One region of the Micromonospora sp. DT229 genome, then DNA from elsewhere that is predicted to be linked to it. Evidence: predicted binding sites of a transcription regulator. Region 1 holds the regulator's gene; each other region holds the start of a gene.
What was found. Region 1 encodes HrcA, which represses chaperone genes, less so after heat shock. Its sites were predicted from a motif close to GGTTNGCACNCTCNNNNNGAGNGTGCNAACC; they were not measured.
Positions count from the first base shown of each region.

Region 1 (9,820 bases):
GACGCCGCCCAGGGCATCGAGGCCCAGACCCTGGCCAACCTGTATCTGGCCCTTGAGAACGACCTGCGCATCATCCCGGTGCTCAACAAGATCGACCTACCGGCCGCCCAGCCGGAGAAGTACGCCGAGGAACTCGCCCACCTGATCGGCGGTGACCCGGCGGACTGCATCAAGGTCTCCGGCAAGACCGGCGAGGGGGTGCCCTACCTGCTCGACGAGATCGTCCGGCAGTTCGTCCCGCCGGTCGGTGACGCCGACGCCCCGGCCCGGGCGATGATCTTCGACTCGGTGTACGACGTCTACCGGGGTGTGGTCACCTACGTCCGGGTGATCGACGGGCGGATCAGCGCCCGGGACCGGATCAAGATGATGTCCACCGGCGCGGTCCACGAACTGCTGGAGATCGGCGTCATCTCGCCGGAGATGGTGAAGTCCGACGCCCTGGGTGTCGGCGAGGTCGGTTACCTGATCACCGGGGTGAAGGACGTCCGGCAGTCCCGGGTCGGTGACACGGTCACCATCAACGGGCGCCCGGCGGCCGAGCCGCTCGGCGGCTACAAGGACCCTAAGCCGATGGTCTACTCGGGTCTGTATCCGATCGACGGCTCGGACTACCCGGCCCTGCGCGACGCGCTGGACAAGCTCAAGCTCAACGACGCCGCGCTGACCTACGAGCCGGAGACCTCCGGCGCGCTCGGCTTCGGGTTCCGCTGCGGCTTCCTCGGCCTGCTGCACCTGGAGATCATCGGGGAGCGGCTGGAGCGGGAGTTCAACCTGGATCTGATCTCCACCGCACCGAACGTGGTCTACCGGGCGATCTCCGAGGACGGCCAGGAGGTCGTGGTCACCAACCCGAGCGAGTACCCGACCGGCAAGATCGCCGAGGTGTACGAGCCGACGGTGCGGGCCAGCGTGCTGACCCCGAACGACTACGTCGGTGCGGTGATGGAGCTGTGCCAGAGCCGTCGAGGCAGCCTGCTCGGCATGGAGTACCTCTCCGCCGACCGGGTGGAACTGCGCTACACGCTGCCGTTGGCCGAGATCATCTTCGACTTCTTCGACCAGCTCAAGAGCCGCACCAAGGGCTACGCCTCGCTGGACTACGAGCCCACCGACGAGCAGGCGTCCGACCTGGTCAAGGTCGACATCCTGCTGCACGGCGAGCCGGTGGACGCCTTCAGTGCCATCGTGCACAAGGACAAGGCGTACGCCTACGGCACCACCATCGCGGCCAAGCTGCGCAACCTGATCCCGCGCCAGCAGTTCGAGGTGCCGATCCAGGCCGCCATCGGCAGCCGGGTCATCGCCCGGGAGACCATCCGGGCGATCCGCAAGGACGTGCTGGCCAAGTGCTACGGCGGTGACATCAGCCGTAAGCGCAAGCTGCTGGAGAAGCAGAAGGAAGGCAAGAAGCGGATGAAGATGGTGGGCCGGGTGGAGGTCCCCCAGGAGGCCTTCATCGCCGCCCTGTCCTCCGACTCCGGCGACGGCAAGGCCGCCGGCAAGAAGTAGCCGCGCTGGGAAGATCCCCGAAGGCACCGCTGGTCGATCCGACCGGCGGTGCCTTCGTCGTACGGGCCGGTCTGGGTGTTCGCCGTTTCGGCGCAATGGCGGTCGTCGAGGTGTCGGGTGACCCCCATTGCGCCGAAACGGCGTGTTGGCCACGACGCGCGGCCTGAGTGAGGTGGGCCGGTTTGAGAACTTCGAGGGTCGGGCATTAGGCGGTCACGACAGAAAAAACCACGAACGTGGATCGGCCTTTTGTGAAGGAGAGCGACCATGGAGTTCACTGTCTGGGGCATCATCACCGCGCTGATCGTCGGTCTGATCATCGGCGCCCTGGGCCGCCTGGTGGTGCCGGGCCGTCAGAACATGCCGATCTGGCTGCACATGCTCATCGGTGTCGGTGCCGCCCTGCTCGGTACTGTGATCGCCCGTGCCTCCGGCTTCGCCGAGACCGCCGGTATCGACTGGCGGGAGCTGATGCTCCAGGTGCTGCTGGCCGCCATCGCGGTCGCGCTGGTCGCCGGGGTCGGCCGCAGCCGCCGGGGGGTCACCCACCGGTAAAACTGATCACGGAAAAGGCACCCGACCGGAACGGTCGGGTGCCTTTTCGTTCGCCGTACACCCACTGTGCGACAGGGGTGTCAAGAAGGGCACCCCTTTAAGTACGCGAGGCGTTAATGAGGTGCCCTTACTTACCGCTTAGCGGAGCCAGGGGATGTTGCGGTTGAGCAGACCCCGCTCCTTGAGTTCCTTGCGCAGCGGAATCTCGTCGTCGATGTAGCCGTCCCAGTTGATGCCCCAGTAGTTCGCGGTATGGGTGCCCTCACCGCAGAGCTGACGCTGCACCGGGGTGCGGTTGGCCCACCACTCGCCATCCTTGTCGATGTGCAGTTCGTCGAGGGGACGGATCCACCGGTAGGTGTAGCCGACGAAGAGCATCTTGCGGGTGATGGTCGACAGGTTCGTCGACCGCGAGTGCCACTGGCGACGGTCGAAGATGAAGGCGTCACCCGGGTTGGCGGTGATCTCGACGGTGCCCTCCGGGTCCGGGTTGTGCACCGTGGTGTCCGCCGGGCGGGGCAGCGAGTTCCACAGGTGGCTGCCCGGGATGACCTTGGTGGCGCCGCGACCGGTCTCCGACAGGTCGGAGAGCACGTAGGCGACCTTCAGCGAGAACATCGGCCGGGGCAGGTTCGGGTCCATCGTCTCCGGGTCGGAGTTCTGCCGGTACCCGTCCTGGTGCCACCCCCAGTACGGCTTCTCCGGCTCCAGGGCCGGCGGGGTGACGTCGAGGTGGTTGTGGTGGCTGTAGATGTTCCACCCGGCCAGGCCCCACATGTAGGGGAAGGCGATCGGGTGGGTGAGCAGGTCGCCGAAGAGTTCGTCGCGCTCAAGGAAGCCCAGCAGGTGCAGGGTGCCGTCCTTGGTGGTGTTGCCCTTGGCCTGCTCCTCGGCGTACACCCGGTCGACCGCGGCTTCGAGGGCGGCCCGGTGGTCCTCGGTCAGGACGTTGCGCAGCAGGAGAAAGCCCTGCTCATGGAACTCCTTGCGGTCGACGTCACTGATCGGTTCATAGCCGGTGCGGTCGCCGTAGTCGAATGCCACGTCGTACCCCTCCCCATGAGGTGAAACCATTTCTGGCACAGGTGGCCGATCGTAACGCCCCTTCGCGCCGACCCAGGGACCACCCGCATCGATCCTGACAGCCACGGTCACCCAACGCACCTGGGTGACTACCTCTGGCTACTCAGAGTGTAATCGGCAGACGGTTGGTAGCGAATTGACGGATTTTGCGGTTACTGCGGGTAAGGAGATCGGAGTCTCTCAGGCGTCCCCGAAGACCTCGGCGACGACCTCGGCGGACTGGCGTGAACCGTCACCCACCCGGCTCCACGAGCCGCCCCGGTTGGTCCACTCCAGGTCGCCGAACCGCACCCGCTTCACCCCGTGGTCGGTGGCGTGGGCGACCAGCCAGTGCGCGTACCGCCAGCCCTCGAGCTGGTTGGCCGCGGCGACCGTGAGCCCGCTGGCCGTGGTCGCCGCGGCGGTCAGCCCCCAGTCCAGGCTCAGCCCCTTGGTCAGGGCGGTCGCGGCAGCCTCCCCCCGCATCGCCGGATCACCCCCGAAGGTGCAGACCACCGCGCCGGTGGCGTGGCCGAGCAGCGCGCGGGTGAGCACCTCCGACTCGTCGGCCCACTTCTCGTAGGCCTCCGGGAAGGCCGAACGCTGCACCTTCTGCGCCGCGTCGGTGACCCGCATGTCCTGCCAGCCGCGCACCTTCTTCAGCGCGGCATAGAACCGGTCGGCCGCGTACCGGGGATCCTGGATCTGCTTCGGGGTGCCCCACCCCTGGCTGGGGCGCTGCTGGAACAGACCCACCGAGTCGCGGTCCCCGTCGGCCAGGTTGCGCAACCCGGACTCCTGGTAGGCGGTGGCCAGCGCCACCACCACCGCCCGGTCCGGAAGCTCGTGCTGGATGCCGATGGCCGCGATGGTCGCCGCGTTGGCCATCTGATGGGCGTCCAGGGTCACCTTCCCGTCGGCCTGCACGGTGCACGCCCGGCTGGCCAGCGGCAACCGCAGCCGCTGACCCACCTGCCGCATGCCGAGCACGATGCCGACCACCGCGACCAGCACGACGACCAGGAAACCCGCCACGAGCACCCGAGTCCGCACCCACACCTCCCGTACGACGTCCGCGCAGAAGCGTACGTCCCGCGCCGCTCGATCTGGATCATCCGACCAGTTCCGTCCGAAGCGCGTCATCCGCGCCGGAAGGGAAGTTCCCCGCTATCGGCCGATCCTCACCTGTCGAGTTCGGCCACCCAGCGCGCCGGGCGCTTCTCGCGGAAGGCCATGACCCCCTCCATGCCGTCGGCGGACAGGAAGTACCGGGTGGACAGGGTGCTCAACGCCGCCAACTCCTCGCCCAGGTCGGTGGCGGGCGGCCGGCGCAGCAGCTCCTTGGCCCCGGCCAACGCCGAAGGGGCACCGCGTACCAGGGAGTCGCAGTAGCGCTGCACCGCGGCGTCCAACTCCTGCCCCGGCACCGCAGCGGTGACCAGACCGATCTGCGCCGCCCGCAGGCCGTCGAAGGTGTCCCCGGTCAGGTACAGCTCGGCCGCCGCCCGAGGATGCAGCCGAGGCAGCACGGTCGCCGAGATCACCGCCGGGATCACCCCGATGCGTACCTCGGTGAAGGCGAAGGTGGCCTCGGCGGCGCAGACCGCCAGGTCGGCCGCCGCGATCAGGCCCAGACCTCCGGCCCGGGCCGGGCCGGCCACCCGGGCCAGCACGGGCTTGGGGCACTCCCAGACGGCCGCCAGAACCTCACCCAGCATGCCGGCGGGCACGGTTCCGCTGGCGTACGCCGCCGCCGTCTCCTTCAGGTCCGCCCCGGAACAGAAGACCGGGCCGGTGTGGTCCAGCACGATCACCCGGACGGTGTCGTCGGCGACCGCGGCGCGCAGCCCGGCCAGCAGTTCGGTCATCAACGGGGTGGAGAGCGCATTGCGGTTGTGTGGGCTGTCCAGGGTGAGGGTGCTCACCCCGCGGGCCGTGGTGACCCGCACCAGCGCGTCGGGAGAGGTCATGGGAGGGCACACTAGTGGCCATGCCCGGCGTCCTTCCAGCAGGCGAACCCGTCCCGGTCGACGGGTCGCTGCCCACCTCCGCCCTGAACAGAGTCGATGAGGGCGGCTTCGGGGTGTACGTGCACGTGCCCTTCTGCGCCAGTCGCTGCGGCTACTGCGACTTCAACACCTACACCGCGGAGGAGTTGGGCGGCGGCGCGAGCCGGGACAGCTACGCCGACACCGTGCTGGCCGAGTTGGCGCTCGCCGCGCGGGTGCTGGGCGACCGCCCGCCCCGCCGAGTGGAGACCGTCTTCGTCGGCGGGGGGACCCCCACCCTGCTGCCCGCCGACGACCTGGCCCGCATCCTCGACGCCATCGACCGCACCTGGGGGCTGGCCGCCGACGCCGAGGTGACCACCGAGGCCAACCCGGAGTCGGTCACCCCGGCCTCCCTGAAGGAGCTGCGGGCCGCCGGCTACACCCGGATCTCGCTGGGCATGCAGTCGGTCGCCCCGGGGGTGCTCGCCGTGCTCGACCGCCGGCACAGCGCCGGCCGGGCCACGGCCGCCGCCCTGGAGGCCCGCGAGGCCGGGTTCGACCACGTCAACCTGGATCTGATCTACGGAACGCCGGGGGAGCGCCCGGAGGACTTCGCCGCCTCCCTGGAGCAGGTCGTGACGGCGGGGGTCGACCATGTCAGCGCGTACGCCCTGATCGTCGAGGACGGCACCCGGCTGGCCGCGCGGATGCGTCGGGGGGAGCTGCCGTACCCGGACGACGACGTCGCCGCGGACCGCTACCTGGCCGCCGAGGCCGCCCTCGACGCGGCCGGCTTCTCCTGGTACGAGGTGTCCAACTGGGCCCGTACGCCGTCGGCCCGGTGCCGGCACAACCTGCTCTACTGGACCGGCGGGGACTGGTGGGGCCTAGGACCGGGGGCGCACAGCCATGTCGGTGGGGTGCGCTGGTGGAACGTCAAACACCCCACCGCGTACGCCCAACGCCTGGCCGCCGGTCGGTCACCCGGCCTGGCCCGGGAGGTGCTGACCCCCGACGAGGCCCGGATGGAGGAGGTCATGCTCCGGCTGCGGCTGGCCGAGGGACTGCCCCTGGAGGTCCTGGACGGCCCCGGTCGGGCGGCTGCGGCGCGGGCGGTGACCGACGGCCTGCTGGCCGCGCCCGACTACGCCGCCGGCCGCGCGGTGCTGACCCTGCGCGGCCGGCTGCTCGCCGACGCCGTGGTGCGTGACCTGCTGCCCTAGCTGCCGATCAGCCCTTCACGAAGGAGTAGCTCATCGGGTAGCGGTAGAGGACGCCTTCGTTGGCCTTGACCCCGCCGATGATGCCGAAGATCAACGGCACGACCCAGACCAGCATCGGGACGAAGAACAGAATGCCGCAGGTGATCGCGGTGAGCACCCAGCTCAGCAGCCCGACGACCGCCCAGGTGAGCTGGAAGTTGAGGGCCGCGACGGCGTGTGCCCGCACCGTCGGGGACTGCTGTCCACGGGTCATGTTCGCGATCAGCGGCGCCACCCAGCCGAGCAGGCCACCACCGACGACCACGCCGAGCGGCCCGCCGAAGTGGGCGATGAGCGTCCAGGTCTTGTCCTCGTTGGTGCCGTACCCGCCCCCCGGCGCGCCGTAGCCCCCGGTCGGGTAACCGACACCGGGCGGAGGGTAGCCGCCGGGCGGCGGATAACCACCCGGGGGCGGATAGTCGGCCGAGGGAGGCTGGTCACCCGGGGGTGGGTAGCCACCGGGCGGGGGATAACCGCCGGGCGGCGGGTAGCCGCCCTGGCCAGACGATCCGGAAACCGGGGCGGTGGGATCGTCGCCGTAATCTGGGGGACGAGGTGGTTCGGTCATGGAGCTCACCGTAGGTGCAGGCGGCAATGGCGCACCATAGCGACACCGGTGCGTGTCACCTCTCCGATCGGCCCTCGGACAGCTCCACTTCTTGATCATCGCGCGGTCGGGGGGCCTCGACGTAGACTGGCACTCGCTACAGTCGAGTGCCAGGGCGCCCTTCGGCGGCGGTGACGCTCGACACTGACCTGCGACAGGAGGTGGGAGATGGGTCTCGACGACCGCAAGCTCGCCGTACTGCGGGCGATTGTCGAGGACTACGTCGCCACCCAGGAGCCGGTCGGCAGCAAGGCGTTGGTCGAGCGGCACCAGCTCGGCGTCTCGCCGGCCACCGTCAGAAACGACATGGCCGTGCTGGAGGAGGAGGGCTACATCCGGCAGCCGCACACCAGTGCCGGCCGGGTGCCCACCGACCGCGGCTACCGGCTCTTCGTCGACCGGTTGAGCCGGGTCAAGCCGCTCAGCCCGGCCGAACGCCGGGCGATCGAGCGGTTCCTGGCCGGGGCGGTGGACCTCGACGACGTGGTGCACCGCACCGTGCGGCTGCTGGCTCAACTGACCCGGCAGGTCGCCGTGGTGCAGTACCCCAGCCTGGCCCGCTCCCGGGTACGCCACCTGGAACTGGTGCCCATCTCGACCACCCGACTGATGCTGGTCGTGATCACCGACACCGGGCGGGTCGAGCAGCGGCTGGTCGAACTGCCCGCCCCGATCGCCGCCGACGACGTGCTGGACCTGCGCCGGACGGCCAACGAGAAGCTGGTCGGCATCCAGCTGTCGGAGACCCCGCCCCTGGTGCAGACCCTCATCGACGAATGTGGACCGCACCTGCGGCTGGCCATGACCACCCTGTCCACCGTGCTGCTGGAGACACTGGTCGAGCGGCACGAGGAGCGGATCGCGCTGGCCGGCACCGCCAACCTGGCCCGCGGTGGCCTGCTGGACTTCCAAGGTTCACTGCGGCCGATCCTGGAGGCCCTCGAGGAGGAGGTCGTCCTGCTCAAACTCATCGGCGAGGTTGAGCCGAGCACACTACGGGTGCGCATCGGGGACGAGAACAAGATCGACAACCTGCGGGCGGCCTCCGTGGTCAGCACCGGCTACGGACCGGGGGAGACCATTGTCGGGGGAATGGGCGTACTGGGGCCGACCCGGATGGACTACCCCGGGACCATCGCCACGGTGAGGGCCGTGGCACGCTACGTGGGCGAGCTGCTGGCCCAGAACTGATCAGTCAGGGCCGACGGTGGGCTGCCGCCGACCGGCGTAATGCGAGACGAACACGAGGACACGGAACGCAGTGGCCAGGGACTACTACGGCATTCTCGGCGTCAGCCGAGGAGCCTCCGATGACGAGATCAAGCGCGCCTACCGCAAGCTGGCGCGGCAATTCCACCCGGATGTCAATCCGGACCCGGAGGCACAGGAGAAGTTCAAGGACATCAACGCCGCGTACGAGGTCCTCTCGGACGATCGGAAGCGGCAGATCGTCGACCTCGGTGGCGACCCGTTGGCCCCGGGCGGCGGCGGTGCCGGTGGACCGGGCGGGCCCGGTGGCGCCGGTCCCTTCGTCGGCTTCCAGGACATCATGGACGCCTTCTTCGGCGGGGCGACCGGCGCGGGCCGGGGACCTCGACCGCGTACCCGGCCCGGTGCCGACGCCATCCTGCGGCTGGAACTGGACCTCCAGGAGACCGCCTTCGGGGTGGAGGCACCGATCACGGTGGACACCGCCGTGCTGTGCAGCACCTGCTCCGGTGCGGGTACCGCGGCCGGCACCCATCTGGCCACCTGCGAGGCGTGCGGTGGCCGGGGTGAGGTGCAGTCGGTGCAGCGCACCTTCCTCGGTCAGGTGGTCTCCGCCCGGCCCTGCACGGTCTGTCAGGGCTACGGCACGACCATTCCGCACCCCTGCCCGACCTGTGCCGGTGACGGCCGGGTCCGGACCCGCCGGTCGCTGACGGTGAAGATTCCGGCCGGGGTGGAGGACGGGATGCGGATCCGCCTGGCCCAGCAGGGTGAGGTCGGTCCGGGCGGTGGTACCGCCGGTGACCTCTACGTCGAGATCCACGAGCGGCCCCACGACGTCTTCTCCCGCAAGGGCGACGATCTGCACTGCCGGGTCACCGTGCCGATGACGGCCGCGGCGCTGGGCACCCGGCTGACCATCAAGACCCTCGACAGTGAGGAGCCGGTCGACGTCAAGGCGGGCACCCAACCGGGCAGCACCCTGCGGCTGCGCGCCCGGGGCGTACCCCATCTGCGTGGCACCGGTCGTGGTGACCTGTACGTCCACCTCGACGTGCGTACCCCGACCAAGCTCGACGCCGACCAGGAGCGGATGCTGCGCGACTTCGCCAAGACCCGCGGCGAGGAGGTCGCCGAGCTGACCAAGCAGGGCGGCTTCTTCTCCCGGATGCGCGACGCCTTCAACGGCCACGCCTGACCGGCCCCGTCTCGTGTCCGCTCCACTGTTCCTGGTCGAGTCGCTGCCGGTCGCCGACTCGATGGTGCTCGACGGCCCCGAGGGGCACCACGCCGCCACCGTGCAACGGCTGCGGGTCGGTGAGGAACTGCTGCTCGGCGACGGTCGGGGCGGCACGGCCAGCGCCGTGGTCACCGCCGTCGGCCGGGGCACCCTCGACCTCGAGATCACCGGTCGGGGGTACGTCGATGCGGCGAACCCCCGACTGGTGGTGGTGCAGGGCATCGCCAAGGGCGACCGGGGTGAACTGGCCGTACAGGCGATGACCGAGGCGGGAGTGGACGAGATCGTCCCCTGGGCGGCCGGCCGTTCGGTGGCGCAGTGGCGCGGTGACCGGGGGGTACGGGCCCGGGACAAGTGGGTGGCCACGGCCCGGGAGGCGGCG
Region 1 is NZ_JBNCLD010000016.1:85,966-95,785, reverse strand. Features, by position in the region: gene lepA (translation elongation factor 4) at 1-1,512, shown strand, start outside; gene ACLQ2T_RS22425 (GlsB/YeaQ/YmgE family stress response membrane protein) at 1,780-2,067, shown strand; gene ACLQ2T_RS22420 (phytanoyl-CoA dioxygenase family protein) at 2,206-3,111, opposite strand; gene ACLQ2T_RS22415 (hypothetical protein) at 3,331-4,188, opposite strand; gene ACLQ2T_RS22410 (enoyl-CoA hydratase-related protein) at 4,311-5,099, opposite strand; gene hemW (radical SAM family heme chaperone HemW) at 5,120-6,343, shown strand; gene ACLQ2T_RS22400 (DUF4870 domain-containing protein) at 6,351-6,950, opposite strand; gene hrcA (heat-inducible transcriptional repressor HrcA) at 7,158-8,180, shown strand; gene dnaJ (molecular chaperone DnaJ) at 8,251-9,396, shown strand; gene ACLQ2T_RS22385 (16S rRNA (uracil(1498)-N(3))-methyltransferase) at 9,410-9,820, shown strand, end outside.

Region 2 (9,820 bases), on a different contig from region 1:
ACCGTGAAGTGGTTCAACGCTGAAAAGGGCTACGGCTTCATCGCCGTCGACGGCGGGCAGGACGTATTCGTCCACTTCTCCGCGATCGAGATGGACGGCTACAAGGCGCTGGACGACGGCCAGCGGGTGGAGTTCGAGATCGCCCAGGGCCAGAAGGGGCCCCAGGCGGAGCGGGTACGCCTCATCGCCTGAGTGCATCCCACCCAAGCCGGCAGATCGCCGGCACGGGTGCGTGGTCGCGGCCGGAGGGGGGCTGCGGGACGGAAACCTCACAAGGGAAGATCATGGACCGGATCCAGCTGTCGCTGAGGAGGGTTCATGTCCGACCAGCCACCCCCGGCAGGTCCGCCGCATTCGTCGCCTGAGGAACCGCCGCCGTCTGTCGGCGCCTCCGGTTGGCAGCCCACTGACCCGACCACGCCTGCCTCACCGCCCGCGGATCCGGCCGGGGTCGGCCCGTTCTCGCCACCGCCCCCTGGTGGGTCCGGTCAGCCCGGGGTCCCGCCAGCGGGTAGCCCACCACCCCATCCCGGCTATTCCGGCCAGCCAGTCCCGCCGGCCCAACCGTGGTACCCAGGTCAGCCGCCCTATCCGAACCAACCGGTGTATCCGGCCCAGTCGCCCTATCCGGGTCAGCCGGTGTATCCAGGTCAGCCGGTGTATCCGGGTCAGGCGGCCTATCCGGGGCAGCCCTTCCATGGCTGGTACGACCCGGCGGCGCACGGGTTCGACCCGGCCGATCCCCTGGTCACCCCGCCCGGGGTGGGGCTGGGTGCGTGGTTCGCCCGCTGCCTGGGTGCGGTGCGCCGGGGTTGGCAGCTGCTGTTGCCGATTCTCCTGGTGACCCAGGTGCTGCCGGCGGTGGCGCTGTCGGTGCTCGGGCTGATCTTCGATCCCTCGGCCCGGTGGGATGCCGAACTCACCGCCGACTCCACGGCCCTGCCCGCCAACTTCGGGATCGACCTGGCCATGTGGCTGGTGGTGCTGCTCGGCGGAAGTCTGATCTTCGGGCTGGTGCAGTGCGTCGGCTGGGCCGCCGGCACCTGGGTGGTCACCCGACAGGCGGCCGGCGAGCATGTCACCCTCGGCGGCGCCTTCGGTTATGGCCTGCGCCGGGCGCTGGGCCTCTGGGGCTGGACGTTGATCTTCACTTTGATCATGACCCTCGGCTTCTGTCTCTGCTTCCTGCCCGGTGTCTACGCGGCCTTCGCGCTGGCCATGGCCGGCCCGGTGTACCTGTTCGAGCGCCGTGACCCGATCGGTCGCTCCCACCGGATGTTGCGTGACCGGCTGGGGCTGCTGCTCGGCCGGGTGGCACTGACGGGCGGGGCGGTGATCGCCCTCGGGATCGCCGTCAGCATGGTGGAGGCGGCGGGGCTGACCCCGTTCGGCACCGAACCCCTCGCCGCCATGGACACCGCCGTCGGTGCGGTTCTGGCGATCAGCGGGGCGGCCCTGCTGGGGCTGCCGGCCTACCTGGCTCAACTGGTCGGGCTGCTGGTCACGTACGCCGAGCAGCGGGCGCACGAGGGGCCGGTGAACAGCGGGCAACTGGCTGCCGAACTCGGCTGAGCCGGGCCATCGTGCTTGCACTCGGCAGGTGAGAGTGCTAAACAAGTCATTGGCACTCGCATGGCGTGAGTGCCAACTGGTCGGGACGGTGGGGCTGCGGTCGCACTCGTGGCATAACTACGGGTGAGCACGTGGCCGGTCGTCGCGGGCTATCCGGCCCGGCCGAGGAGACGTCGTCGTCGCCAGGTGGCGACGTCCCAAGGTGCGTACACCAGACGGTTCATCCGGGGCACACACTCGGGTGGCCCGTGAGTGTCCAGGAGGACAACGCCGTATGGCCAAGATGATCGCGTTCGACGAAGAGGCGCGCCGCGGCCTCGAGCGGGGCATGAACCAGCTCGCCGACGCCGTGAAGGTGACGCTCGGCCCCAAGGGCCGCAACGTGGTGCTCGAGAAGAAGTGGGGTGCCCCCACCATCACCAACGATGGTGTGAGCATCGCCAAGGAGATCGAGCTCGAGGACCCGTACGAGAAGATCGGCGCTGAGCTGGTCAAGGAGGTCGCCAAGAAGACCGACGACGTGGCCGGTGACGGCACGACGACGGCGACCGTCCTGGCCCAGGCTCTCGTGCGCGAGGGTCTGCGCAACGTGGCCGCCGGTGCCAACCCGATGGCCCTGAAGCGGGGCATCGAGGCTGCCGTGGCCAGCGTCTCGGAGGAGCTGCTGAAGCTCGCCAAGGACGTCGAGACCAAGGAGCAGATCGCCTCCACCGCCTCCATCTCCGCCGGTGACAACACCGTCGGCGAGATCATCGCCGAGGCGATGGACAAGGTCGGCAAGGAAGGCGTCATCACCGTCGAGGAGAGCAACACCTTCGGGCTGGAGCTGGAGCTCACCGAGGGTATGCGCTTCGACAAGGGCTACATCTCGGCCTACTTCATGACCGACCCGGAGCGTATGGAGGCCGTCTTCGACGACCCGTACATCCTGATCGCCAACAGCAAGATCTCCTCGGTCAAGGACCTGCTCCCGATCCTGGAGAAGGTCATGCAGTCGGGCAAGCCGCTGCTGATCATCGCCGAGGACCTGGAGGGCGAGGCCCTGGCCACCCTGGTGGTCAACAAGGTCCGGGGCACCTTCAAGTCGGTCGCCGTCAAGGCGCCGGGCTTCGGTGACCGCCGCAAGGCCATGCTGACCGACATCGCCATCCTCACCGGTGGTCAGGTCATCAGCGAGGAGGTCGGCCTCAAGCTGGACGCCGCCGGTCTCGACATGCTGGGCCGCGCCCGCAAGGTCGTGGTGACCAAGGACGAGACCACCATCGTCGACGGTGCCGGTGACGCCGAGCAGATCCAGGGCCGGGTGAACCAGATCCGGGCCGAGATCGACAAGAGCGACTCCGACTACGACCGGGAGAAGCTGCAGGAGCGTCTGGCCAAGCTGGCCGGCGGTGTTGCGGTGATCAAGGTCGGCGCGGCCACCGAGGTCGAGCTCAAGGAGCGCAAGCACCGCATCGAGGACGCCGTCCGCAACGCCAAGGCCGCTGTCGAGGAGGGCATCGTCCCGGGTGGTGGCGTCGCGCTGGTGCAGGCCGGCAAGACCGCCTTCGACAAGCTGGACCTGACCGGCGACGAGGCGACCGGCGCGCAGATCGTCAAGATCGCGCTGGACGCCCCGCTGCGGCAGATCGCCGTCAACGCCGGCCTTGAGGGCGGCGTCGTGGTGGAGCGGGTTCGCAACCTCGACGCGGGTCACGGCCTCAACGCCGCCAGCGGCGAGTACGTCGACCTGCTGGCCGCCGGCATCATCGACCCGGCCAAGGTGACCCGTTCGGCGCTGCAGAACGCCGCGTCGATCGCCGCGCTGTTCCTCACCACCGAGGCTGTGGTGGCGGACAAGCCGGAGAAGACCCCGGCCGCCCCGGCTGGCCCGGGTGGCGGGGACATGGACTTCTGAGTCCAGCTCCAACGCCGAGAAGGGCGGGCCGCGTCAGCGGTCCGCCCTTCTCGTCATCTCGGCAACGGGCGCTGGTTACGCCGCTTCTGCGCCCGGTCGTACGGTGGGCGGTGCGGCACCGGCTCGTCCACCAGGATCAGTGGCTCCTCGGGTGGTTCGGCCGTCCCGGTCATCTCCGCCAGCTGCTCGGCGTCGCCGTAGTCCAGCCGGTCGATCGGAAGTGTGCCCGGCAGTTCAACCGGGACCCAGCTGACAGGCGACGCCTCGTGGGCCTGATCGTCGTCCGTGGTCATGGCTGCCTCCTCTATCCGAAACGGTAGGGGGCGTCGATGATCTGGGCGGGTGAACGGTGCTATAAGCGCTTATGTGCGGTTCACATGCTATGTCTGATCCGAGGTGCAGCGGCACGAAGGCCACTCATGGTGGAGTGCTGATGCCCCCACGCTAGCGAACATCTTGTGACCCCTTGGCGAAGGGCGCTCACGTTGGGTGAGGTCAGTCGCGGGCGGCCCGCACGGCCGCGTAGGCGTCCACCAGGCCGGCGCCGATCACGTTCTGCCTGCCACCGCAGGCGTCGGTCCGCTCTCCCGAGTCGGTACCGGCCTGCACGTCGGTGGCCGTGGCCCGCAGCAGTTGCCGGGTCCGGTCCAGATCGCCGACCAGGTCCGGATTGGCCGACCACATCAGCGCGACCACCCCCGCCACCTGGGGGGTGGCCATGGAGGTGCCGTCCAGCCTGGCGTACCCGCCGCCGGGCATCGCGGAGAGCACCTCCGCTCCGGGGGCCATCAGGTCCGGCTTGGCGGCGCCGGTGGAGGTCGGGCCACGGGAGGAGAAGGCGGTTACCCGGCGCTGCTGGTCCACCGCACCGACCGTGAGCACGTCCGGGTACGGCGCGGGCGGGTCCTGCACCGAGCGGCAGAACGGGCCACTGTTGCCGGCCGCCGCTACGACCAGGATTCCCGCGGCCTCCAAGGCGTCCGTGGCCGGCCGTAGGGCTGCCGGGTCGCAACCCTCGATCGGCGGGCAACCCCACGAGTTGGTCAGGATCTCCGGGGCCCGGGCCGGACGACCATCCGTGAAGGGGTCACCGCCGGACGGGAAGGGCGCCAGCATGAACTGGAGGCAGTCCAGGTAGGCGGCCGGATTGCCGAGGTTGCGGTCCAGATTGACGCAACCCACCCAGCTGGCCCCGGGGGCTACCCCGATGCCGCCCTGCCCGACCGCGCTGCCGGTCGTGTGGGTGCCGTGTCCACTGCGGTCGGTCGGGCTCCGGGTGCCGTTCCAGGGATCGAACCAGGAATCGTCGCCGCCCCGGAAGTTCCCGGCGAGGGCCGGGTGCTCCCCGTCGACCCCGGAGTCGGAACTGCCCACCGTCACCCCGGCTCCGGTGGTCCGCAGCTCGGACCAGACCCGGTCGGCACCGATCATGGTGATGTTCCAGGGTGGTTCGGTGGGCGCCGGGGCCTGACCGGAGGAGGATTGCGCGGGGGAGGGCAACGGCCGCAGCCGCTGACTGACCAGCACCCTGGCCACTTCGGGTCGGCCGGCCAGCCAGGCCCGTACCCCCGGCCCGCCGTCCACCTCGACCGCGTTGACCAGGTAGTAGGGGGTGTGGCCCAGCCGCAGTCGGCGCAGGTCGCGGCGCAGGTCGGCCTGGGTGCGCTCGGCGGTGGCCACCAGGCGTCGGTAGACCTCGTCGGCACGGAGGTCACGGCCCGCCTTGCCCGTGCCGGTCGGCAGTCCGGTGAGATCGGCCTGCTCGCGCAGCATCACGAAGAGTCGCTCGCCGTGCAGGCCGGGTTGGCCGGCAGCGGCACCGACCCCGACGACCGCGATCAACAGGGCCAGGGCGGTCAGCCCGGCCACCGCCGGGCGTGGCGGGCGGGCCGCCGGTCGGGCCAGCAGCAGGCCGTACGCGACAGCCAGCACGAGCGCGACGACCAGCCCGGCACCGGCGGCCACCGCGACCCAGAAGGGCAGGTCCCGGGAGGTGGCCAGCAGCAGGCTGATCTCCTCCGGGTCGGTGAAGGCCAACGGACCGAACACGGTGAGCCCGACCAGCCAGGCGGTCGAGGTACGGCCTGCGATCCCAGGGGCGCGCTGGGCCAGCGCGTGCAGGGCGGCCAGCGCGAAGCCCACCGGGGGCAGCGCCACCAGCAGCGGCAACTGGGCACCGGACTGGCCGGTGCCGGCCCCGACCAGCAACAGCACCACCCCGGCGACCAGTCCGCCCAGCAGGACCAGCCGCACCGGCCGGGGCGACCGGTCGCCGGTGAAGTGGCCCCAGAACCGGGCATCGAGCAGCGCCGCCGCCAGCGCCCCGACGGCCGCGGCGGCCAACCCGGCGAGGAGGGTCTCCAGCAGGCCACCGAGGGCACCGACCCAGACCCAGGGCAGCAGCAGGGCCAGCCCGGCGGCCACCGCTAGCCGGGTGGCCACGGACAGCCGCGGGAGGGCCGGTTGCGCGGGTGCACCCCACTGCTCGGTGCGGCCCAGCCGCCGTGACACCCACCGGGCCGCCAGGGTCAGCAGGGTGGCCGTGATCGCCAGCGCGGCGAGGTACGCCTCGTGGTGCACCGGTGGGATCGCGCGCAGCAGCCCGAGCACCGCCAGGGCCAGGGCGCCGGCCAGCCAGGCCCGACCGGTCCCCCGGACCGCCGCCGAGCGGGGCACCATGGCCAGCGGCAGGGTGGCCGTACCGATCGCCAGGGCGGTGATCAGGCTGGCCAGCGGCCAGAGCAGGGCCACCCGGTCCAGGGCGGCGATCAGCATGATCTGGTCGATGGCCCATCCACCGGCCTGGGACGCGACGGTGACGGCGACCGTGCCGCATCCGACCAGGACCGCGGCGACGACCGTCCAGGGGCTGCCCGGGGCGCCGGATGAGTAGTCCGCCCGCATCCGCACACCCTACGACGCGGGCTGCACCCCGGCTCTGGCCTCGGCACGAGAGCGGGGGCAGGAACCGGCCCGCCCCGGCGGCGAAGGTCGCTGCTGCGACCGGAGGGCTACCGTGGAGCGATGCGCGATCCACATCTGCCGCGATCCGTCGCCGGGCAACTCTCCCCCTCCCGCCGGGCTGATGACCTGCGTCGGCTGCGGAGTGAACGCTTCGATGTGCTGGTCATCGGCGGGGGTGTGACCGGTGCCGGGGCGGCCGTCGACGCCGCCTCCCGGGGCCTGAAGGTCGCCCTGGTGGAGGCGCGGGACTTCGCGGCCGGCACCTCCAGCCGGTCCAGCAAACTGATCCACGGTGGCCTGCGCTACCTGGAGCAGTTGGAGCTCCACCTGGTGCACGAGGCGTTGACCGAGCGAGGGCTGCTGGCCACCCGATTGGCGCCGCACCTGGTACGCCCGGTGCCCTTCCTGGTGCCGCTGCCCGCCGCCGAAGGCGTACGCGGTCTGCCCGCCCGGATCATCCGACGGGCCTACTACGGCGCCGGGGTGGCCGCGTACGACGCCTTCGCGGGTCTGTTCGGTGGTGGCCGGGGGATGCCGCTGCACCGGCATCTGAGTCGGGAGGGTGCCCGCCGGGTCTTCCCGAGTCTGCGGGCCGAAGGGCTGGCCGGTGCGATCCGCTACTACGACGGGCAGGTGGACGACGCCCGGTTGGTGGTCACCCTGGCCCGTACGGCCGCCAGCATGGGCGCGACCGTGGTGAGCAGTGCCCGGGCGGTCGGGCTGATCCGGCAGGCCCGGGAGGTGACCGGGGTCCGGGTGCGTGACCTGGAGGCACCGGAGGGTTCCCCGGAGGCGGAGTTCGAGGTGCAGGCCCGGTCGGTGATCGCCGCCACCGGGGTGTGGACCGATGACATGTCCCGGATGCTCAACGACGTCGGGCTGCGGCCGGGCGTCCGGGTACGGGCCTCCAAGGGGGTGCACCTGGTGGTGCCCCGCTCGGCGATCACCGGCGACACCGGGTTGATCCTGCGCACGGCGACCAGCGTGCTGTTCGTCATTCCCTGGGGTGGGCACTGGATCATCGGGACCACGGACACCGACTGGCGGCTGGACCGTTCCCACCCGGCGGCCTCCGCCAGCGACATCGAATACCTGCTGCGGCAGGTCAACACCGTGCTGGACCGGCCGCTGACCACGGCCGACATCGAGGGGGTCTACGCTGGGCTGCGTCCGTTGCTGGCCGGCGAGGCCGACTCCACCTCCAAGCTCTCCCGGGAACACGCCGTCATCGAACCGATGCTCGGACTGCTGCTGGTCGCCGGGGGCAAGTACACGACCTACCGGGTGATGGCCGCCGACGTGGTCGACCGGGCGGTCCGCCGGCTCGGCTGGCAGCGGCCCTCGCGTACGGCTGATCTGCCGTTGCTCGGTGCCGACGGGTACGCGGCCATGTGGCGGGACCGGGCCGACCTGGCCCGCCGGCACGGGCTGCCGGTCGGTGTGGTGGAGCACCTGTTGGAACGCTACGGCAGTCTGACCCTGGACCTGCTGGCCCTGATCGACGCCGATCCGCTGCTGGCCTCCCCGTTGGCGGGGGCACCGGAGTACCTGGCGGCCGAGGTGACCTACGCGGCCCGGGCCGAGGGCGCGCTGCACCTGGAGGACGTGCTGACCCGGCGGACCCGGATCTCCTTCGAGACCAACCACCGGGGGTTGGAGTCGGCCGAGCACGCGGCCGAGTTGATGGGCGCCGTGCTGGGGTGGGACGCCGACCGGCGGGCCCGGGAGGTGGCGCATTACCGGGCCCGGGTGATGGCGGAACGTCAGTCGCAGTTGATGCCGGACGACGCGACCGCCGACGCGGCCCTGCTCGGTGCCCCGGACGTGCGAGGTTACGCCGCAGACCGAGGTGTCGACGACGCCGGGCTGGCGCGCTGAGGAGTCCATTTAGGGCAGTGTTCACGGTAGATGTCCACCTGACGGGTTACGCGCGCTACCTACGGTGAGGTAAGTTCCGCGCGTGATGGCGCTTTCCTGGTCACGGTTGGCTACCGGCTCCGCTTCCGCCCTGCTGGCGGTCGCCCTCGTCGGGTGCGCCCCGTTCGGCGACCAACGCCAACCGGCGGCGGCCGGCGAGGCGGCCTCCGCCACCAGCGGCAAGCTGCGGGTCAGCCTGTTGCAGAACGAGGGTACGGACGGCCCGCTGCGCACTCTGAACGTGGAGCCGGACGGGCGCTGGGAGTGCGTCGACTGCGCGGGCGACGGGGTGACCTCCACGGGCACCCTGAGCCAGGAGCACTCGGAACGGCTGCAACTCCTGCTGGCCGATCCGGCGCTGGTGATGGAGACCGACGAGGCCCGCGGCTACAAGGTCACCTGCATCGGGGCCCTGACCTCCAGCCTGTTGACCACCGCCGGGTTGATCACCTCCCAGGACTGCCCCGGGGAGGTGCGCCCGCCGGTGGCGGAGGAGATCCTGCTGCTGCTCACCCAGAACACCCCCGCGCAGCTCACCGCGCCCTGAGTCTCAGAGCACCTTGCCGGGGTTGAGCAGACCGGCCGGGTCGAGGGCGGACTTGATCGCCTGGTGCACCCGTACCCCTACCGGCCCGATCTCCCGGGCCAGCCAGTCCCGCTTGAGCAGACCGACCCCGTGCTCACCGGTGCAGGTGCCGCCGAGTTCCAGGCCGAGGCGCATGATCTCGTCGAAGGCCCGCCGGCCGCGTTCCAGGCTGGCCGGGTCGGCACGGTCCACCACGATGTTGGGGTGCATGTTGCCGTCCCCGGCGTGGCCGACGACCCCGATCGGCACCGCGCACTCGGCCGCGATCCGGGACACCCCGTCGAGGAGGGCGGCCAGGGCACCCCGGGGCACCGCCAGGTCGTCGATGATCAGTCCGCCGTTGCCGCCCGGGTAGGCCTCGGCGGCGTACTTCTCCATCGCCGGATGGGCCAGCCGGCGGGCCTGCAACAGGGCGGCGGCCTCCGTCGCGTCGGTGGCCGCGTACACCTGCTCGGCGCCGGCCGCAGTGCAGACCGCGGCCAGTTCGGCCAGGTCCTCGGCGGCCCGGGGGCCGGTGTCGGCGGCGGCCAGCAGCAGCGCCTCGGCGTCGGTCCGCAACCCCATCGGCCGGTACGCCTCGATCGCCACCAGATGGGTGCGGTCGAGCAGTTCCAGCAGGCTGGGGGAGAGGCCCTGGGCGGCGATCCGGGCCACCGCCTCACCGGCCGCGCCGGTCGAGCCGAAGACGGCCACCAGGGTCAGCGAGGCCGCCGGGGCGGGCCGCAGGGCCAGGGTGACCTCGGTGATCACGCCCAGGGTGCCCTCGGAGCCCACGAACAGCCGGGTCAGGTCGTACCCGGCCACCCCCTTGGCGGTACGCCGCCCGGTGCGCAGCACCTCGCCGGAGGCCAGCACCACCTCCAGGCCGAGCACGTACTCCGTGG
Region 2 is NZ_JBNCLD010000002.1:304,845-314,664, reverse strand. Features, by position in the region: gene ACLQ2T_RS04275 (cold-shock protein) at 1-192, shown strand, start outside; gene ACLQ2T_RS04270 (hypothetical protein) at 658-1,572, shown strand; gene groL (chaperonin GroEL) at 1,847-3,469, shown strand; gene ACLQ2T_RS04260 (hypothetical protein) at 3,523-3,762, opposite strand; gene ACLQ2T_RS04255 (S8 family serine peptidase) at 3,965-6,373, opposite strand; gene ACLQ2T_RS04250 (glycerol-3-phosphate dehydrogenase/oxidase) at 6,494-8,311, shown strand; gene ACLQ2T_RS04245 (hypothetical protein) at 8,397-8,897, shown strand; gene ACLQ2T_RS04240 (FAD-binding oxidoreductase) at 8,901-9,820, opposite strand, start outside.
Region 2: a site for HrcA is predicted at 1,620-1,650, ahead of groL (chaperonin GroEL). Genes of this name have one in related genera too.

Region 3 (9,820 bases), on a different contig from region 1:
TGGTACGCGTCCAACTGCCAGCCGGTGGAGACGTCGTCCACGTCCCGGGTACGACGGCTCGGCACGATGGCGATGTCGTCCAGGTGGTATCCGCGCTGCGCGGTCTTGCCCAGCCCGATCTCGACCACGTCACGCATGGGGGGCTCCAGTTTCCAACGAAAGGGGTGTCAGCGGGTGTGGTAGTTCGGTGCCTCGACGGTCATCTGGATGTCGTGCGGGTGGCTCTCCTTGAGCCCGGCCGCGGTGATCCGGATCAACTGGCCACGCTGGTGCAGTTCGCTGATGCTCTCCGCGCCCGCGTACCCCATCGCCAGCCGCAGCCCACCGACCAACTGGTGGGCCATCCGGGACAGCGGCCCACGGTAGGGCACCTGGCCCTCGACACCCTCCGGGACCAGCTTCTCGTCGCTGGTCACGTCCTGCTGGAAGTAACGGTCCTTGGAGTACGACTTCGCCTGCCCACGCGACTGCATCGCGCCGAGCGAACCCATCCCCCGGTACGCCTTGAACTGCTTGCCGTTGACGAAGATCAACTCACCGGGGCTCTCCTCGCAGCCGGCCAGCAGGCTGCCGAGCATCACCGTGTCGGCCCCGGCGACCATCGCCTTGGCGATGTCGCCGGAGTACTGGATGCCACCGTCGCCGATCACCGGCACCCCGGCCGGACGGGCCGCCCGGGCGGCCTCCATGATCGCGGTGATCTGCGGCACCCCGACACCGGCCACGATCCGGGTGGTGCAGATGGCACCCGGGCCCACGCCCACCTTCACCCCGTCGGCACCGGCGTCCACGAGGGCCTTGGCCCCGGCGTAGGTGGCCACGTTGCCGCCGACGATGTCGATGGCGACGTCCTTCTTCAGCCGGGCGACCATCTCCAGCACGGCCCGCTGGTGGCCGTGGGCGGTGTCCACGATCAGCACGTCGACCCCGGCGTCGACGAGCACCCGGGCCCGCTTGTAGGCGTCCTCGCCGACCCCGATCGCCGCGGCCACCCGCAGTCGACCGGCGTCGTCCTTGGTGGCGTTCGGGTACTGCTCGCTCTTGGTGAAGTCCTTGACGGTGATCAGCCCGCGCAGCTTGCCGGCACCGTCGACGATCGGCAGCTTCTCGACCTTGTGCTGGCGCAGCAGACCCAGCGCCTCGTCCTTGCTGACCCCTACCGGCGCGGTGACCAGGGGGGACCGGGTCATGATGTCGCGGACCGGGGTGGCCGGGTCGGAGACGAACCGCATGTCCCGGTTGGTGACGATGCCGACCAACTGCCCCTGCGCGTCCACCACCGGCACGCCGGAGATCCGGTAACGCCCACAGAGCTGGTCGACCTCGCGCAGGGTGTCGTCCGGGCTGGCGGTCACCGGATTGGTGATCATGCCCGACTCGGAACGCTTCACCAGGTCGACCTGGAGCGCCTGATCCTCCACGGAGAGGTTGCGGTGCAGCACACCGATGCCGCCCTGGCGGGCCATCGCGATCGCCATCCGGGCCTCGGTCACCGTGTCCATCGCGCTGGACAGCAGCGGGATGGAGAGGGTGACGTTGCGGGTCAACCGGGTGACGGTATTCACCCGGCTGGGCACCACGTCCGACTCGCCGGGCTGGAGCAGCACGTCGTCGAAGGTCAGCCCCAAGGGCACCACCCGGGCCGAGCCCGCGGGCAGCTCGGGCAGATGACCGCCCAGCTCGCCAGCCTCGGCGCTGGCGGAAAGGTCGATCTGGGGCGAAATCTCCACGATTGCTCTCCTGAGCTGCTCGATCGGGCTTCAGTGAGGTGGCTTGGCGGCACCGGCTACTGCCAGGCAGGAAGGCGTCGCCCCCATCGTACCTAGTGGCTCCGGTGGCACCCGCGTCCGGCGGTCCACCCGGCGAGGCAACGTCTTCGGCCTGCCTTGCGCGAAGGGGGACGGGCATCGGCGGGTGCTTAGGTCTACGGTGAGGGGGTGCAAGACGAGCCCATCGACCCCTTCACCGGTGATCCCGCCGATCCGGCAGCCGGGTTGGACGACCCTGACCGCGACTCCGCGATCGACCCGCTGACCGACGTCGAACGCCAGGACGTACTGGAGGATCTCGCCGATCTGGAGATCTACCAGGCACTGCTCGCACCGATCGGGGTGCGCGGGCTCGTCATCGAGTGCGAGGACTGCCGGGAGCCGCACTACTTCGACTGGGACCTGCTGCGGGGCAACCTGCGGCACCTGCTCAGCTCCGGGCGACCCCGGGTGCACGAACCGGCCTTCGACCCGGATCCAGATCACTACGTCACCTGGGACTACGCGCGCGGCTACGCCGACGGGGTGCACGACACCCTGAGCGAGGGCACCGAGGACGAGGCCACCTCCCGGGACTGACCCGCCCCGCCCCACACACCCACGCACGCCCGGCCGCCGCATGGCGCCCGGAAGCACAACCCGACCGGCGTACGCCCGGCAGCCGCATGCCCGGCAACCGCATGCCCGGCAACCGCATGCCCGGCAACCGCATGCCCGGCAACCGCATGCCCGGCGGGCCGATGCGTGTCGGGGCGGTGTAGTGGGCGTCAGGCGACCAGGCCGGCTCGGAAGCCGGCGGCCACCGCGTGGGCCCGGTCCCGGGCCCCGAGCTTGCGGAACAGCCGTCGGGCGTGGGTCTTCACGGTGTCCTCGGAGACGAACAGCTCCCGGCCGATCTCGGCGTTGCTCTTGCCCTCGGCCATGCCCAGCAGCACCTGCAACTCGCGTTCGGTGAGCCCGACCGTGGACCGGTCGGCGCGGGGCGGCCGGGCGACAGTGCCCGCCTCGGCCGCGGCCTCCGGCTCGGCCGGGTCCTCGCCCCGCTGCACCGGCACCACCGCCGGGCCACCGGCCGGGTCCGTGGCCGGCCAGGTCGGGGAACTCTCCCCGGCGGGCCGACCGTTGGGTGCCGGCCGGGTACTGCCCACCGTGGCGGTGTCCCGGGCGGGGTCGGCGATCCGGTGCCGGTTGGCCCGGCCGGGCGCGGCCAACAGCAGCAGGGCCTTGGCGACCGCGCTGGTCAGGTCGTGGTCGACGCCCTGGATCAGGCCGCGCGCTCCAGCGTGGATGGTCGCTGCGGCGGCCTCGGACTCCTCCATGCCGAGCAGCAGGACGGCGGCCTGCGGCGCGCGGGCCAGCACCCGCCGGACGAAGCCGGCGCTGTCCGGTCGGGTGAGGGCGGTGTCGGCGAGCACCACGTCGGCGGGACGCTCGGCCAGTCGCAGCATCACCTCGGGATCGGAGACGGCCGTCCGGACAGCACCGGACAACCCCAGCCGCGCCGCTGCGGAAGTCAAGTGCTGTGCAGCGAGCGGCGTCCGAACGCACACAAGAACGGTACGCACAACGATCTCCTCTCCGCAGACGAGCAGACCATGGCCGGGCATCCTCGGGAGGAGGTTCCGGGCAATCCTCCCAACTTTTCCGACAGATAGGTCATTTGCCCCAAGTCGCCGAAGCGTTTTGATCACAAGACGTGTGAGCCGACAACAGTGGGGGTACCGGGGGCTCAAGGCCGGGAACGGTGCCCTGCGCGGCCCGCCACCCGGACAGCCGGCCAACAAGCATCTCGCGGTGCCGCGCGAGAGGAGGGGTGCTGATGTCGAACGTACGTAGACTTCCCGGACCCATCGTCGACCTCTGGGACTGGCAACGGCTGGGCGCCTGCCGAGGCCGGGACAGCGCGCAGTTCTTCCACCCAGACGGCGAGCGGGGCTCGTCGCGGCTGCGCCGGGAGTCGGGAGCCAAGGCCGTCTGCCGCGCCTGCCCGGTACGGGCCGAGTGCGCCGCGCACGCCCTGACCGTGCGGGAGCCGTACGGGGTGTGGGGCGGCTTCAGCGAATCCGAGCGGCTGCGGCTGCTGGCGGTCGGCTGGGAGGATCTCGCCGACCGTCGACAGACCCGGGTGGACGTGGCCCGGCTGGAGGCCCGGCTGGGCAGCAGCCACCGGTCGACCCTCCCCACCCAACGCAACGTCGCCTGATCCACCCGTAACCACCGCTGCCGCGCCCTGTTCAGGGCGCGGCAGCGTGCTTGCGGCACCATGGCGTGATGTCACTCGATCTCCCCGCGCCCGGACTGGTCTGGAACCGCTGGGCCCTGTTCGCCAGCGCCCTGTCCGCCCTGGGTGTCGACGATGTCCACAGGTGTGCCGACGATGGCGCCCACCACGACGACCACGGCGGAAACTGGTGCCGACTGGTCCTCGTCGAGGGTGGGCGGGCGGTGATCTTCGGCTACGACCACGAGTACAGCGAGACCGTGCACCTCACGCCCTCGATCGACCTGCTCGCCGACGCCCCGGCCTGGTTGCCCTGGCCGGAGTTGGTCCGTTGGCAGGGCGAGGACCAGCTCGGCTTCGTCTACTGGTACGAGAACGGCACCTGGTCCCGGGTGGGGTACCCGGAGGAGGATCTGCCGGACGGCCTGCTCGCCATCGCCCGTGCGGTGCTCGACCCCGAGCGGGCCCGGCAGCAGCTCGGCGAGATGGTCTTCGATTGGGGCAAACACGAGCGGGACGACCCGGCCGAGCGGTCGGCGGTCGCCGAGGCCGCCACCCGGCTGCTCGCCGCGGCCGAAACCGGTGCCCTGGAGGTGGCGGACCTGGACGGGCTACTGGGTCGGCTGCCGGCCGACACCGTGAACCTGACCGCCGCCATGACGGTCGCGCAGGCTGCCGGGATCACCCCCGGCAGCGGGGCCCCGCCGGTGGTACCGGCCGGCACCATCGTCCCGCCCCGCCGGATCCGGGTGCTCAGTGAGGACGGCCACGAGGAGTTGGTGCGCTCCGCGATGCGCGAGGAGCCGGAGCGGCAACGGCCCGAGCCGACGCCGGGAGCGGAGTTGGCGGCCCTGGTGGACCTGGTACGCGCACAGGCGCCCGCCGAGGATGGTTGCTGCACCCTGATCGTCGGGGTCACCGACAGCAGCCTCGGCACCCAGCCGGGCCCTCGACCGCCGCGTGCCCTCGCCGGGCGGCAGACCGACTGGGCGGGGTTCGACGAGATCACCCACTCGGTACGCGCGTTGCGGAAGGCGGAGACCCACCCGCAGTACGGGCGTTGGTTCTTCCTTCGGCTGGCGACCACGACCGACGGCTACACCGTCGAGCGGCGCCACGACTCCTGGCCGGACTGGTTCCCGGCCAAGCGCTACACCCTGAGCCTCACCGACCTGCGGTCGGAGCTGGCCCGTCGGGCACCGGAATATCACCCCTCCTGGACACCCCTGCTCGACCCCGAGGTCGCCTGGCGGGAGGTGCCCGGCAGCTGACAGTCGTCACGCGGTACGGCGGGTGCTCCGGGGGAGCGGCGCACCCGCCGTACCGTGTCGCGGACTGCTCAGAAGCCCGGGCCGTGCTGGTGGCTGTGGCCGTGACCGTGGCCGTGACCAGCGGCGGCGGCTTCCGCCTCCTTGGGCTTCTCCACCACGAGGCTCTCCGTGGTCAGCAGCAGGCCGGCGATCGAGGCGGCGTTGGTGACCGCGTTGCGGGTCACCTTGACCGGGTCGATGATGCCGGAGGCGGTCAGGTCCACGTAGTCGCCGATGGCGGCGTCGAGGCCGTGGCCCCACTTGCCCTCGGTGACCTTCTGCACCACGACGTACCCGTCGTGCCCGGCGTTCTGCGCGATCCAGCGCAGCGGCTCGACCAGCGCCTTGCGCACGATCGACACACCGACCTTCTCGTCACCGGTGAAGCCGAGGTCGTCGTCGAGCACCGGCAGGATCTGGGCCAGGGCGGCGCCACCGCCGGGCACCGTACCCTCCTCGACCGCGGCCTTGGTCGCGGCGATGGCGTCCTCGATGCGGTGCTTGCGCTCCTTCATCTCGACCTCGGTGGCCGCGCCGACCTTGACCACGGCGATGCCGCCGGAGAGCTTGGCCAGCCGCTCGGCCAGCTTCTCCCGGTCCCAGTCGGAGTCCGAAGCCTCGATCTCCTTGCGGATCTGGGCGACCCGGTCGGAGACCTCGCTGGCCTGCCCGCCGCCGTCGACGACTGTGGTGTTCTCCTTGTCGACCACGATGCGCCGGGCGGTGCCGAGCACCTCCAGGCCGACCTGGTCGAGCTTGTAGCCCAGCTCGGGGGCGACCAGCTCGGCGCCGGTGAGGATCGCCATGTCCTGGAGCATCGCCTTGCGGCGGTCACCGAAGCCGGGGGCCTTGACCGCGCAGACCTTCAGGGTCTTGCGGATCGAGTTGACCACCAGGGTGGACAGCGCCTGACCCTCGACGTCCTCGGCGACGATCAGCAGCGGCTTGTTGTTCTGGAGGACCTTCTCCAGCAGCGGCAGCAGCTCCTCGATCGCCGAGATCTTCTGCGTGGTGATCAGGATGTACGCGTCCTCCAGGACGGACTCCTGCGCCTCCGCGTCGGTGACGAAGTTCGGCGAGATGAAGCCCTTGTCGAACTGGAGTCCCTCGGTGACCTCCAGCTCGGTGTGCAGGGCGGAGCCCTCCTCGACGGTGATCACACCGTCCCGGCCGACCTTCTCCATCGCCTCGGCGATCAGCTCGCCGATGGTGGCGTCCTGGGCCGAGATCGTCGCGACGTGGGCGACGGACTTCTTGTCGGAGACCTCGACGGCCTTGCCGAGCAGGGCCTCGGAGACCTTGGCCGCGGCGGCGTCGATGCCCCGCTTGAGACCGGCCGGGTTGGCACCAGCGGTCACGTTGCGCAGACCCTCGCGGACCATCGCCTGGGCCAGCACGGTGGCGGTGGTGGTCCCGTCGCCGGCGACGTCGTTGGTCTTGGTCGCCACCTCCTTGACCAGCTGCGCACCGAGGTTCTCGTAGGGGTTGGTGAGCTCGATCTCCTTGGCGATGGTCACACCATCGTTGGTGATCGTCGGCACACCGAATTTCTTGTCCAGGACGACGTTGCGCCCTCGCGGCCCGAGAGTGACCTTTACCGCGTTCGCGAGCGCGTTGACACCGTGCTCCAGATGGTGCCGGGCGTCATCCGAGAAGCTCAGGATCTTCGCCATGTATGTCCCTTCGAAGCGACGTTGCCCCGGCCCGGCGAGCCGGTCCGGGGCAACGACACTGATCGGTTGCTTACTTCTCGATGATCGCGAGGACGTCGCGGGCGGAGAGCACCAGGTACTCCTCGCCGGCGTACTTGACCTCGGTGCCGCCGTACTTCGAGTAGAGGACGGTGTCGCCGACCTTGACGTCCATCGGGATCCGGTCACCGTCGTCGTCGAAACGACCCGGGCCGACAGCGAGGACGGTGCCCTCCTGCGGCTTCTCCTTGGCGGTGTCGGGAATCACGATGCCCGACGCAGTGGTGGTCTCAGCCTCGTTCGCCTGGACCAGGATCCGGTCCTCGAGCGGCTTGATCGCAACCTTGGTCGCGGTAGTCACGGGCATACCCTCCTGGGGTACTGGTTTCGTTACCGGTCGGCGTGCCGACCAGCGTCAATCTGCCACATGCCACCGGGCGGGGCCGTCGTCGCGGGTGCCGGTCCGCCTGGCGTTCAACACCCGGACACGAAGGCCCGAGCGTTGGCACCCTCAGGGTGAGAGTGCTAATCGCAGGTTATGCCCCGGCTAGCACTCCGTCAAGGAGAGTGCCAACGACCACCCCTCGTGTCGCCATCTTTCCGCCAGCTTTTCGCCATCCCCGCCACCTGTTCTCCACTCCTTCGCCAGGGGTTACCGCAACATGCCGGTTCTGTCTTCCATCCGGCCAGCCGATTGCCTACGGTGCGGCACGACCACATCACGGAGGGAGACGGCATGACCGAGGTACCGACCCTGGGGTTTCTCCGGGACCAGTTACGCCGGGCCCGCAAGACACGCGGGCTCAGCCAGGAGGACCTGAGCAAGTTGATCAACTACGCCCCCTCCTCGATCAGCGCGATCGAGCTCGGGCAGAGCCAGCTCAGCGCGGACTACCTGGCCCGGTTCGACAAGGTGCTGGAGACCGGTGGCCTCTTCGTCGGGATGCTGGAGCTGATCCGCCTGCACGCCGAGCCGGACTGGTTCCGGCCGTGGGGTGAGATCGAACGGGAGGCCGTCTCGCTGCGCTGGTACGACCCGGCCGTGGTGCCGGGCCTGCTCCAGACCGAGGCGTACGCCCGGGAGATGCTGCGAGCAGGTTCGCCGCTGACCGACGAGGAGGTCGAGAAGCGGGTGCTGGCCCGGATGGCCCGGCAGGAGGTGCTCAGTCGCGACGAGCCACCGCACCTCATCGCGATCCTGGACGAGCAGGCGCTGCGTCGGCAGGTCGGCGACCGGGCGACCATGGTCGAGCAATGTGAGCACCTGCGTGCCCTTGCCGACCGGCCATTCGTCCAGGTGCGGATCATTCCGGCCGCGACTCCCTGGTACATCGGGCTTCATGGTCCCTTCGTGCTGGCCCGGCTCGCCGACGGCACCGAGGTGGCCCACCTGGACAACCAACTGCGCGGGCACACCGTGGACAGCCCGAACGACCTTGCCGCACTGGGGCGGCGCTGGGAGACTGTGGCTGGTGAGGCGCTGCCGCGCCGGCAGACCGCCCGCCTGATCGAGGAAGTGGCGAAGTCATGGACCTGACCCGTGCCACCTGGCGCAAGTCCTCCCGCAGCAACGCCAACGGCGGGGCCTGCGTCGAGGTCGCCGACAACCTGCCCGACGTGATCGCCGTACGCGACAGCAAGGACCCGACCGGCCCGGTGCTCGCCTTCACCCCCACCAGTTGGCGCGCCTTCATCACCTCCCACCACCCCACTCCCTCCCGGCCACCCAGGACGTGATCCACTCCCCCACCCCGTCCCGGCGGTGTGGAGCCGCGATCGACTCCCTCACCCCGGCCCTCGGGTGTGTGGAGCGCGTGATCGACTCCGTTACGCCGTAATGGCGGTAACCCTCGCGCCCGGATACCGCCATTACGGCGTAACGGAGTCGATCAAGCTGGCCAGCCCGAGCCGGACGGACCAGCCAAGCCGGGCCGGGGCGAGCCGAGCCGGGCCAAGCCGAGCCGGGCCAAGCCGGGCCGGGCCAAGCCGGGCCGGGCCAAGCCGGGCCGGGCCAAGCCGGGCCGAGCCGGGCCGAGCCGGGCCGAGCCGAGCCGGGCCGGGCCGAGCCGGGCCGAGCCGGGCCGAGCCGGGCCGAGCCGGGCCGAGCCGGGCCGAGCCAAGCCGGGCCAAGCCGGGCCGGGGCGGGCCAAGCCGGGCCGGGGCGAGCCGGGCCGGTTGGGTGAGGGCGATTGGTGGGCCGGGACAATGGGCGGGTGGATCTGGAGCAGCTTGCCGCCCTGCGTACCCCTGAAGGGTCGGCCGCCCTCGCGGCGGCGGCCCGGGTGGCCGGGGGCGATCCCCTGGCCGCGGCGGTGGCGCTGCGCTCGGCCGGGATTCCGGCCGGGCTGGCGGCGGCAGCCCTGACCCAGGCGGAACTGCGCCGGCGAGCAGTGGGCAAGTTCGGTACGGCGGCCAGCGGCATGTTCTTCACCCGGCCCGGCCTGGAGCAGGCCACCCGCAAGGTGGTCGCGGAACGCCGCACGCACCGGCTGCGCGAGGCCGGGGTGACCAGCCTCGCCGACCTGGGCTGCGGGTTGGGAGCCGACGCCCTCGCCGCCGCCCGTGCCGGCATCCGCGTGTACGGGGTGGAGGCCGACCCCCTCACCGCCGCCCTGGCAGAGGCGAACGCGGAGGCCGCCGGGCTGGCCGAGCTGTTCACCGTCGAGTGCGGCGACGCGACCGCGTTCGACGTGACCCGGGTCGAGGGGGTCTTCTGTGATCCGGCCCGACGTCGAGCCGGTACCGGACGCCGGATCTTCGACCCGAAGGCGTACTCGCCGCCGTGGGACTTCGTCACCGGACTCGCCGAACGGGTGCCGTACACGGTGG
Region 3 is NZ_JBNCLD010000002.1:11,991-21,810, forward strand. Features, by position in the region: gene ACLQ2T_RS02805 (GuaB3 family IMP dehydrogenase-related protein) at 1-137, opposite strand, end outside; gene guaB (IMP dehydrogenase) at 168-1,730, opposite strand; gene ACLQ2T_RS02815 (DUF5319 domain-containing protein) at 1,938-2,348, shown strand; gene ACLQ2T_RS02820 (response regulator transcription factor) at 2,537-3,334, opposite strand; gene ACLQ2T_RS02825 (WhiB family transcriptional regulator) at 3,589-3,972, shown strand; gene ACLQ2T_RS02830 (hypothetical protein) at 4,041-5,261, shown strand; gene groL (chaperonin GroEL) at 5,330-6,973, opposite strand; gene groES (co-chaperone GroES) at 7,044-7,358, opposite strand; gene ACLQ2T_RS02845 (helix-turn-helix domain-containing protein) at 7,728-8,528, shown strand; gene ACLQ2T_RS02850 (DUF397 domain-containing protein) at 8,519-8,728, shown strand; partial or broken gene ACLQ2T_RS02855 (THUMP-like domain-containing protein) at 9,205-9,820, shown strand, end outside.
Region 3: a site for HrcA is predicted at 7,492-7,522, ahead of groES (co-chaperone GroES). Genes of this name have one in related genera too.